DNA from 2 places in the Erwinia sp. E_sp_B01_1 genome. Region 2 is predicted to be linked to the other one. Evidence: predicted binding sites of a transcription regulator. Region 2 holds the regulator's gene; the other holds the start of a gene.
What was found. The regulator Fur, encoded in region 2, represses iron uptake genes when iron is present. The targets are predictions, from matches to a motif close to ATAATAATGAGAACNACTATCAA.
Positions count from the first base shown of each region.

Region 1 (3,784 bases), 1.9 Mb from region 2:
AGACTCAGCGCTGGCTTTATACGATCGTCTTTCGCTGATAGCGCCCACGCTGGTCGTTAATTACGATCGACAAAGCTGGCAGCAGATAGAGCTGCTTCTGGGCCGGGCCACTGGTCATGAAGCCGGGGCTGAGAAATCAGTACGGTCTTTTCAGCGTCAGGTTGAGAAAGTCAGAGGAACTCTGGCTTTGCCGCCGCAGCCTGTGACGGCGCTGGTTTACAATCCGCACAGTCGTATTGCCAATCTCTGGACCCGCGATTCTGCTCAGGGACAACTGCTGAAATCGCTGGGTTTCACCCTTGCTCAGGTTCCCGTTGTGGTGGCTGATGCCCGTAAGCGGCTACAACGGCGGGATATCATCCCGCTCAGCGGAGAGAATCTGGTCACCGGAATTACAGGGCAGTCGGTGTTGATGTTTGCTACTGACGAGTCAGGGAAAGCGGCATTTTTGTCAGAGCCTTTACTGGCAGCTTCCCACGCGGTTCAGCATCAGCAGGTTTACACGCTGGGCAATGACAGTTTCCGTCTTGATTTCTACAGTGCGACGCATCTTGTGACGCGGATTGAACAGTTATTTACCCTTCACTGAATCAGACCAGAGCCATTTCAACCCGTCGGTGATCCCGCCGCGCCAGCACAGGGCATCGTGCCCACCATCGATTTCACGGTAACGGACGGTTTGTCCGGCTTTGATCAGTAAGGGATACAGTTGCCGGTTTGCTTGCAGAATGATTTTTTCATGCAGGCCGGCGTCGATCCCAATGCGTAAGGAGGGGTTTCCGGCCAGGCCTTGCTCAATTTGCTGGATCAAAATGCCCGGAGGCTGGTCTGGTTCAGAATACCGGTGCGGCCACCAGAAAGATCCAGACTGACTGAGTACGCAGCCAAATCGCTGCGGCCAGTTTACCCCTGCATAGAGCGCTGCCAGGCCACCAAAGCTCTGCCCAATCACCACTGTCTTTGCTGCTTCCTGTGAAAAAGCCAGCTCCTGCTGAAGCTGGGGCAGGAGTTCTTGCTGGATAGCCTCCCAGAATGCGGGGTAGCAGGGAAGTTCTTGTGACCGTAATTTATTACTGACTGAATCAATAAACAGATAAACGGCTTCAGGGATCTCTTCTCTCAGGGTCATCGCCCAAAGAGGGGCGGACAGCGGCTGGATTTTGGCCCAGAACATGCCATCCAGCAGGATAATCAGCGGACGCTGCGCGGGATTTTTATTGCCTGTGCAGAGAATCGCAACGTCTCTGCTGTTGCCAAGGACATCACTTTTCCAGCGACAGTACCTGAGTTGTTCCGATGGGCTCTCTTCAGGCAGGGTGCTCTGCTGCCACTCTGGCTGGGCAGGAGCGGCTGGCATATGCAAGGGAGAGACCCAGTGGCCGCGCGCGCTTTTCCAGCTACCCTGCGGATTAAACACATCGCGCTGAGTCAGCAAGAATTTATGCTTCCACCAGTTGCGAAGGGCATTCATCGTCAGGGGCTGCTCAGGGGTTTCTGTAGCGCTGTCGGGCATCAGAGAGTAGCTGCCTCGCCAGCATTCGCTGAGCGACAAATTGATTTGCCAGACATCAGTGCCCGTCACTCGTTCTAAAGAGGGGGGCAGAATGCCGCGGTGATGGTCAGTAATGCCGGTGATATTCAGCCAGACTTTGCGGGTGGAAGAATGCTTTTCATCTCCTTCGGGATCGCGCCAGAGGAAGGTCACTCCGGCACAGCCATTTTTCGTCTCTGCCACTACGGGGGTTCCCTGCTGAGCAATCCCCTGCCACCAGGCTGCGGAACCCATGGGGTGAATGGGTATTGTCATATATTTTTTCCTGTTACGGCGTGAACTTCTTGCTCAATATGAGAATGATTTAAATATCGTATTGATAAGTATTATCGTTTGCAATAGTCTGTTTCCGCGTATTAACACTTTCACCCCCTTCGGCTGGCGAAGGCGGGTCTTTTCGCAGGGAAATAGCTTCGATGTTCAAATTATCACGCCTCTCGCTGGTAGCGCTGGCTGGATGTGGGTGGGTGTCACTGGTACAGGCAGAGAATGGTGGCACTAACGAAGGTACGCTGATGGTCACCGCCGCAGAGCAGACGCTTCAGGCGCCTGGGGTCTCTACCATCACGGCTGATGAAATCAAAAAACACCCTCCCGCACGCGACCTTTCCGAAATTATTCGCACCATGCCGGGCGTTAACCTGACCGGCAACTCTACCAGCGGGCAGCGCGGAAATAACCGGCAGATTGACATCCGGGGGATGGGACCAGAAAACACGCTGATCCTGATTGATGGTATGCCGGTTTCCAGCCGAAATTCCGTACGGTTAGGGTGGCGCGGGGAACGCGATACGCGAGGCGATACCAACTGGGTTCCCCCTGAAATGGTTGATCATATCGAGGTAATCCGGGGCCCGGCGGCGGCAAGATATGGCAATGGCGCTGCGGGGGGAGTGGTAAATATCATTACTAAACAGACGCAAAATACATGGCACGGTTCATGGAATACTTATCTGAATCTGCCAGAGCACAAGGCTGAAGGATCCACAAAACGCAGTAACTTCTCTCTGACCGGTCCGCTGGCAGAAGATTTCAGTTTTACGCTTTATGGCAACCTCAGCAAAACTCAGGCTGATGCCCAGTTTATCAACAAAGGCCATCAGTCACTGCGTACCGGCACCTATGCGGATACGGTGCCTGCGGGCAGAGAAGGGGTAGAGAACAAAGATATTCACGGCAAACTGCGCTGGGTATTTGCGCCAGGGCAGGCACTGGAATTCAGCGCAGGCTACAGCCGTCAGGGAAACCTTTACGCTGGTGATACTCAGAATACCAATACCAGCGCGCTGGTTCAGGACAATTACGGCAACGAAACCAACCGGCTTTACCGTCAGGATTTTGCGGTGAACTGGACAGGCGTCTGGGATAATGGCGTCAGCACGCGAAGCTACGCGCAGTATGAAAACACCCGTAATTCGAGAATGAATGAAGGGTTAGCCGGGGGAACCGAGGGGATATTCTCCGACAGTGGATTCTCTACCATCCAGCTTGATGACGTTCTGTTGCACAGCGAAGTCAGCGTACCTTTTGAATGGCTGGTCAATCAGACGGCAACCCTGGGTACAGAATGGAACCAGCAGCATATGAAGGATGGCGCCTCTAATACTCAGGCCTTGTCCGGAGGAGGCATTGAAGGGATCGACAGCGCCAACCGCAGTCCGTACTCATCAGCAGAAATCTTTTCGCTTTTTGCAGAAGATAATATGGAGCTGACTGACAGTACCATGTTGGTGCCGGGCCTGCGTTTTGATCACCACAGCATTGTAGGAAATAACTGGAGCCCTTCTCTTAACCTTTCGCAGTCGCTCAACGATGACTTCACGCTAAAACTGGGTATCGCCCGCGCTTATAAGGCCCCCAGTCTGTACCAGACTAACCCAAATTATGTGCTTTACAGCCGTGGCCAGGGATGTGCGGACAGCTCAGGGGCCTGTTATCTGATGGGCAACGAGGATCTTAAAGCGGAAACCAGTATCAACAAGGAAGTGGGGATTGAGTATAAACATGAAGCCTGGCAAGCCGGTCTGACCTGGTTCCGTAACGATTACCGCAATAAAATCGAAGCGGGATATCTGCCCAGCGGCGTGTCCACTACCGGCAGCGCTGATATTTATCAGTGGGAGAATGTGCCAAAGGCGGTGGTGGAAGGGCTGGAAGGGACAGTGAATTTCCCGGTCAGCGAGTCCGTGACCTGGAATAATAACCTGACCTATATGCTTAAGAGTAAAAACA
Region 1 is NZ_CP142208.1:4,269,971-4,273,754, reverse strand. Features, by position in the region: gene fepB (Fe2+-enterobactin ABC transporter substrate-binding protein) at 1-589, shown strand, start outside; gene fes (enterochelin esterase) at 572-1,807, opposite strand; gene VRC33_RS19850 (TonB-dependent siderophore receptor) at 1,969-3,784, shown strand, end outside.
Region 1: the regulator Fur is predicted to act here: its motif matches at 1,863-1,885, upstream of fes (enterochelin esterase).

Region 2 (3,784 bases):
GCGCTTTAAATTTGTCGCAGCACGAATTTCAGCCGACATCAGGCCTGAACCATCGAACTCCAGCCTTTCAGTATCACGATTCTATGGCAAAAGAAAACACGGACCGCACCACGATCGATCTGTTCGCAGATGACCGTCGCCCGGGACGACCTAAAACTAATCCGCTTACGCGTGATGAGCAGTTGCGTATCAACAAACGTAACCAGCTCAAGCGCGATAAAGTGCGGGGACTGAAACGCGTTGAGCTGAAAATGAACAGCGACGCAGTGGATGCCCTGAATGAACTCGCTGAGCAGCGTAATATGAGCCGCAGTGAGTTAATAGAAGAAATGGTTATGGCGCAGCTGGCCGACCAGAAGCGCTAAACAGCATCAGCTTACCGGCTGTCCGGCATCTGCCGGTGAAGCACAAAGCGACAAAAGCGGGCGGATTACTCATTTATCCCCCTGGAGCTGTCTGCTATCATTGCCGGTATCTGTAGTGAGCAGCCTTTACCCCATCATTGAGATTCAAGAGGTTAGTAAGTCATGGCAATCGTAGGCATTTTCTTTGGCAGCGATACGGGCAATACAGAAAACATTGCAAAAATGATCCAGAAGCAGCTCGGTAAAGAGGTTGCTGAAGTTCAGGATATCGCTAAAAGCAGCAAAGAAGACCTTGAAGCCTTTGATATTCTGCTGCTCGGTATCCCAACCTGGTATTATGGTGAGGCCCAGTGCGACTGGGATGATTTCTTCCCGACGCTGGAAGAAATTGATTTCAATGGCAAACTGGTAGCCCTGTTTGGCTGTGGCGATCAGGAAGATTACGCAGAATACTTCTGCGACGCGATGGGCACCATCCGCGACATCATCGAGCCTAAGGGTGCGGTTATCGTGGGTCACTGGCCAACAGAAGGTTATCATTTCGAAGCCTCTAAAGGGCTGGCGGATGATACCCATTTCCTTGGCCTGGCCATTGATGAAGATCGCCAGCCAGAACTGACCAGCGAACGTACCGAAAAGTGGGTCAAACAAATTTTTGATGAGCTCCAGCTGCAAGAAATCATTGAAGCTTAAGGAGTGCGGCCTGTTGTGGGACATATCTCACATCAGGCCAGTGATTTTTCCTATAGAAGTAATAGGCACATTTTTGTAACTTTCATCTGCAAAACTGTAGAATATCGCCATCGGTCACCCCGCTTTCTCAATGTCTTCGCCCTGCTGGCGATGACAGAGCGAAATGTTCACCCAGCGCTTGCTCTTCCGGACGTAACGACTTTCATCATTACCTCCCTCAACAGTGACGCATCGCCGGTAGTATTCATTTCGAAGTATCAGATCTATAATGAGACGTTTAGCTTTTCGCGTCGACCGATGTTCATGGCTTTTCAGCCACACAGTGACTAGCAAAGTAACAGGACAATATCCGCATGACTGACAATAACACCGCATTAAAGAAGGCCGGCCTGAAAGTCACGCTTCCCCGACTGAAAATTCTGGAAGTGCTTCAGGAACCTGAGGGCCATCATGTCAGTGCGGAAGACTTGTACAAGCGCCTGATAGATATGGGCGAAGAAATTGGTCTGGCGACGGTTTACCGCGTTCTGAACCAGTTTGATGATGCGGGGATCGTTACCCGTCATAATTTTGAAGGCGGCAAGTCCGTTTTTGAACTGACTCAGCAGCATCACCACGATCACCTCATTTGCCTGGACTGCGGTAAAGTGATCGAGTTCAGCGATGAATCTATCGAAACTCGCCAGCGTGACATCGCTACGCGTCACGGTATTAAGCTCAGTAACCACAGTCTGTACCTTTACGGTCACTGTACCACTGGCGATTGCCGCGAAGACGATACCCTGCACGACAAGTAATCTGCACTAACAGTAAAAACCGGTGAACTTCACCGGTTTTTTTTTGCCCTTCTTAAAGCTTCTCTACCCTGCTGAAGCGTTCGCCGGCTTTATTCACCGTGCGCAACCACACTTTGCCTTCCACCTGTGGCTGATGCCCGGCCTCATAAAGCTGCCAGGTTTTCCCTTCATCCAGACTGTACTGCACAGCCAGGCCCGGTAATGCCGTATTGACCTGTAACTTACCCTTGACGATTTTACCGCCCGGTAAAGGTAAGCGATAAGCTATGCCAGCCTTGTCCAGCTTCGCCAGTTCACGCTGGCCCAGCAGATTGGCAAATCGCTGCCAGTCCTGGCGCTGAGCGTCCTGATCCACAAAGTGAGTTTTACCACCGATATACTCTTTCCCTGCTTTGTAATCCTGCTCCCAGTCAGCCCGATGCCAGGCTCGTTCCGCAACGGAAAGGACGCGAGGGAAAATCATATATTCCATCTGCTGGTCGGTACGAACCGTTTCGCTCCACAACTGAGCGGAAAGCCCGGTGGCTCCAGGCCAGGCTTTGTCCGATTTTGCACTGAAATTTTTGCCATCGCGATCGACCGAGGTCTCGGCATTTTGCGGCAGGTTATCCGGTGCGAAGCCGAAAACTTTACGTTCATCACTGAAGCGGGTGCCCCAGTAATAGCCACGCTCAAGAGGATTAACCTCATACGGGAAGTCCATATAGAGATAATCAGGATTTGAAACAATCACTTCGTAGCCTTTGTTTGCCCAGTCATTGGCCGAGTCAAATCCTCCCCAATAGAGGGTATCCCAGAAGTTCACCGCAACCTTTTCGGTGGCAAAAGCGTTAGCATCCCTGGCATCTTTCAGCCCATCCTGCCATGCCTGCATCTTGCCGATGCCATGCGCGTTAACCTGCTGACTGACTTTCACCGCAAAATAGCTCGGCAGGTGGCCAAGATCGGCCACTTTCCCCTCTTTAATCATCTTCTGACAAACCTGGGATTTCGCCCACGGCTGATCTTCCTTGCTCATGTCCAGCAACCCGGTGCCGGCAACCGGTTTTTTGATGTCAGAGTAACCCGCGCCAAATCGGATATTTTTCGCTTCATCTCCGCCGAAATGCCAGGTCTGAAGCGGCTGCCCGGCCGCCTGGTGCATAGCCTGAATCTCACTGATGATTTTATCGGTAAAGCGTAATGAAGAGGTCAGGCAGGGATTCAGATAGCTGGTGCGATTGTAGAGCTGAACCGAAGTGGTGTTTGAGTTATCGGTGGGATCGACAAGCCTGTAGGCCGTGGCTTGCTGGGTTTGACCTGCTTTCATCAGGCGATCGTAGCGTGCCTCCATTGAGACCACGGCAGCCCGGGCATGGGCAGGCATATCGATTTCGGGAATAACCTGAATGCCGCGCGCATCTGCATATTTCACGATGTCGATATAATCCTGGCGGCTGAAGTGGCCGCTACCATTGTTATCGCTCTGCGGGCCCGATCCAAGTTGCGGCAGCAGGCAACGCTTTTCACTGAGGTCATGGCAACGTTTAGATCCCACGTCAGTTAATTCAGGCAGGCCTGGAATTTCAATACGCCAGGCTTCATCATCGCTGAGATGAAAATGGAACACGTTGATTTTCCAGCCAGCCAGCTGATCCAGCATGCGGATCACCGCCTCTTTGCTGTGAAAGTTGCGTGCAACGTCAAGATAGACGCCGCGATACGGGAAACGCGGGGCATCAGTCGCTTTCAAGGTAGCGATTTGCAGGCTTCCATCAGCCGGGATCAGTGAGAGTATGGACTGCAAGCCGTAAAATACCCCGCTCTGGTCATACCCTGTGATTTCCGCTCTTTCTTTGCTGATTGTCAGCGTGTATCCCCCCGCAACAGCAAGACTTTCCGCCTGTGCCTTTTCTATGCGGGTGGAGATTTCATAACCCGCCGGTTGTT
Region 2 is NZ_CP142208.1:1,403,663-1,407,446, reverse strand. Features, by position in the region: gene ybfE (LexA regulated protein) at 84-365, shown strand; gene fldA (flavodoxin FldA) at 528-1,058, shown strand; gene fur (ferric iron uptake transcriptional regulator) at 1,412-1,855, shown strand; gene VRC33_RS06890 (beta-N-acetylhexosaminidase) at 1,908-3,784, opposite strand, start outside.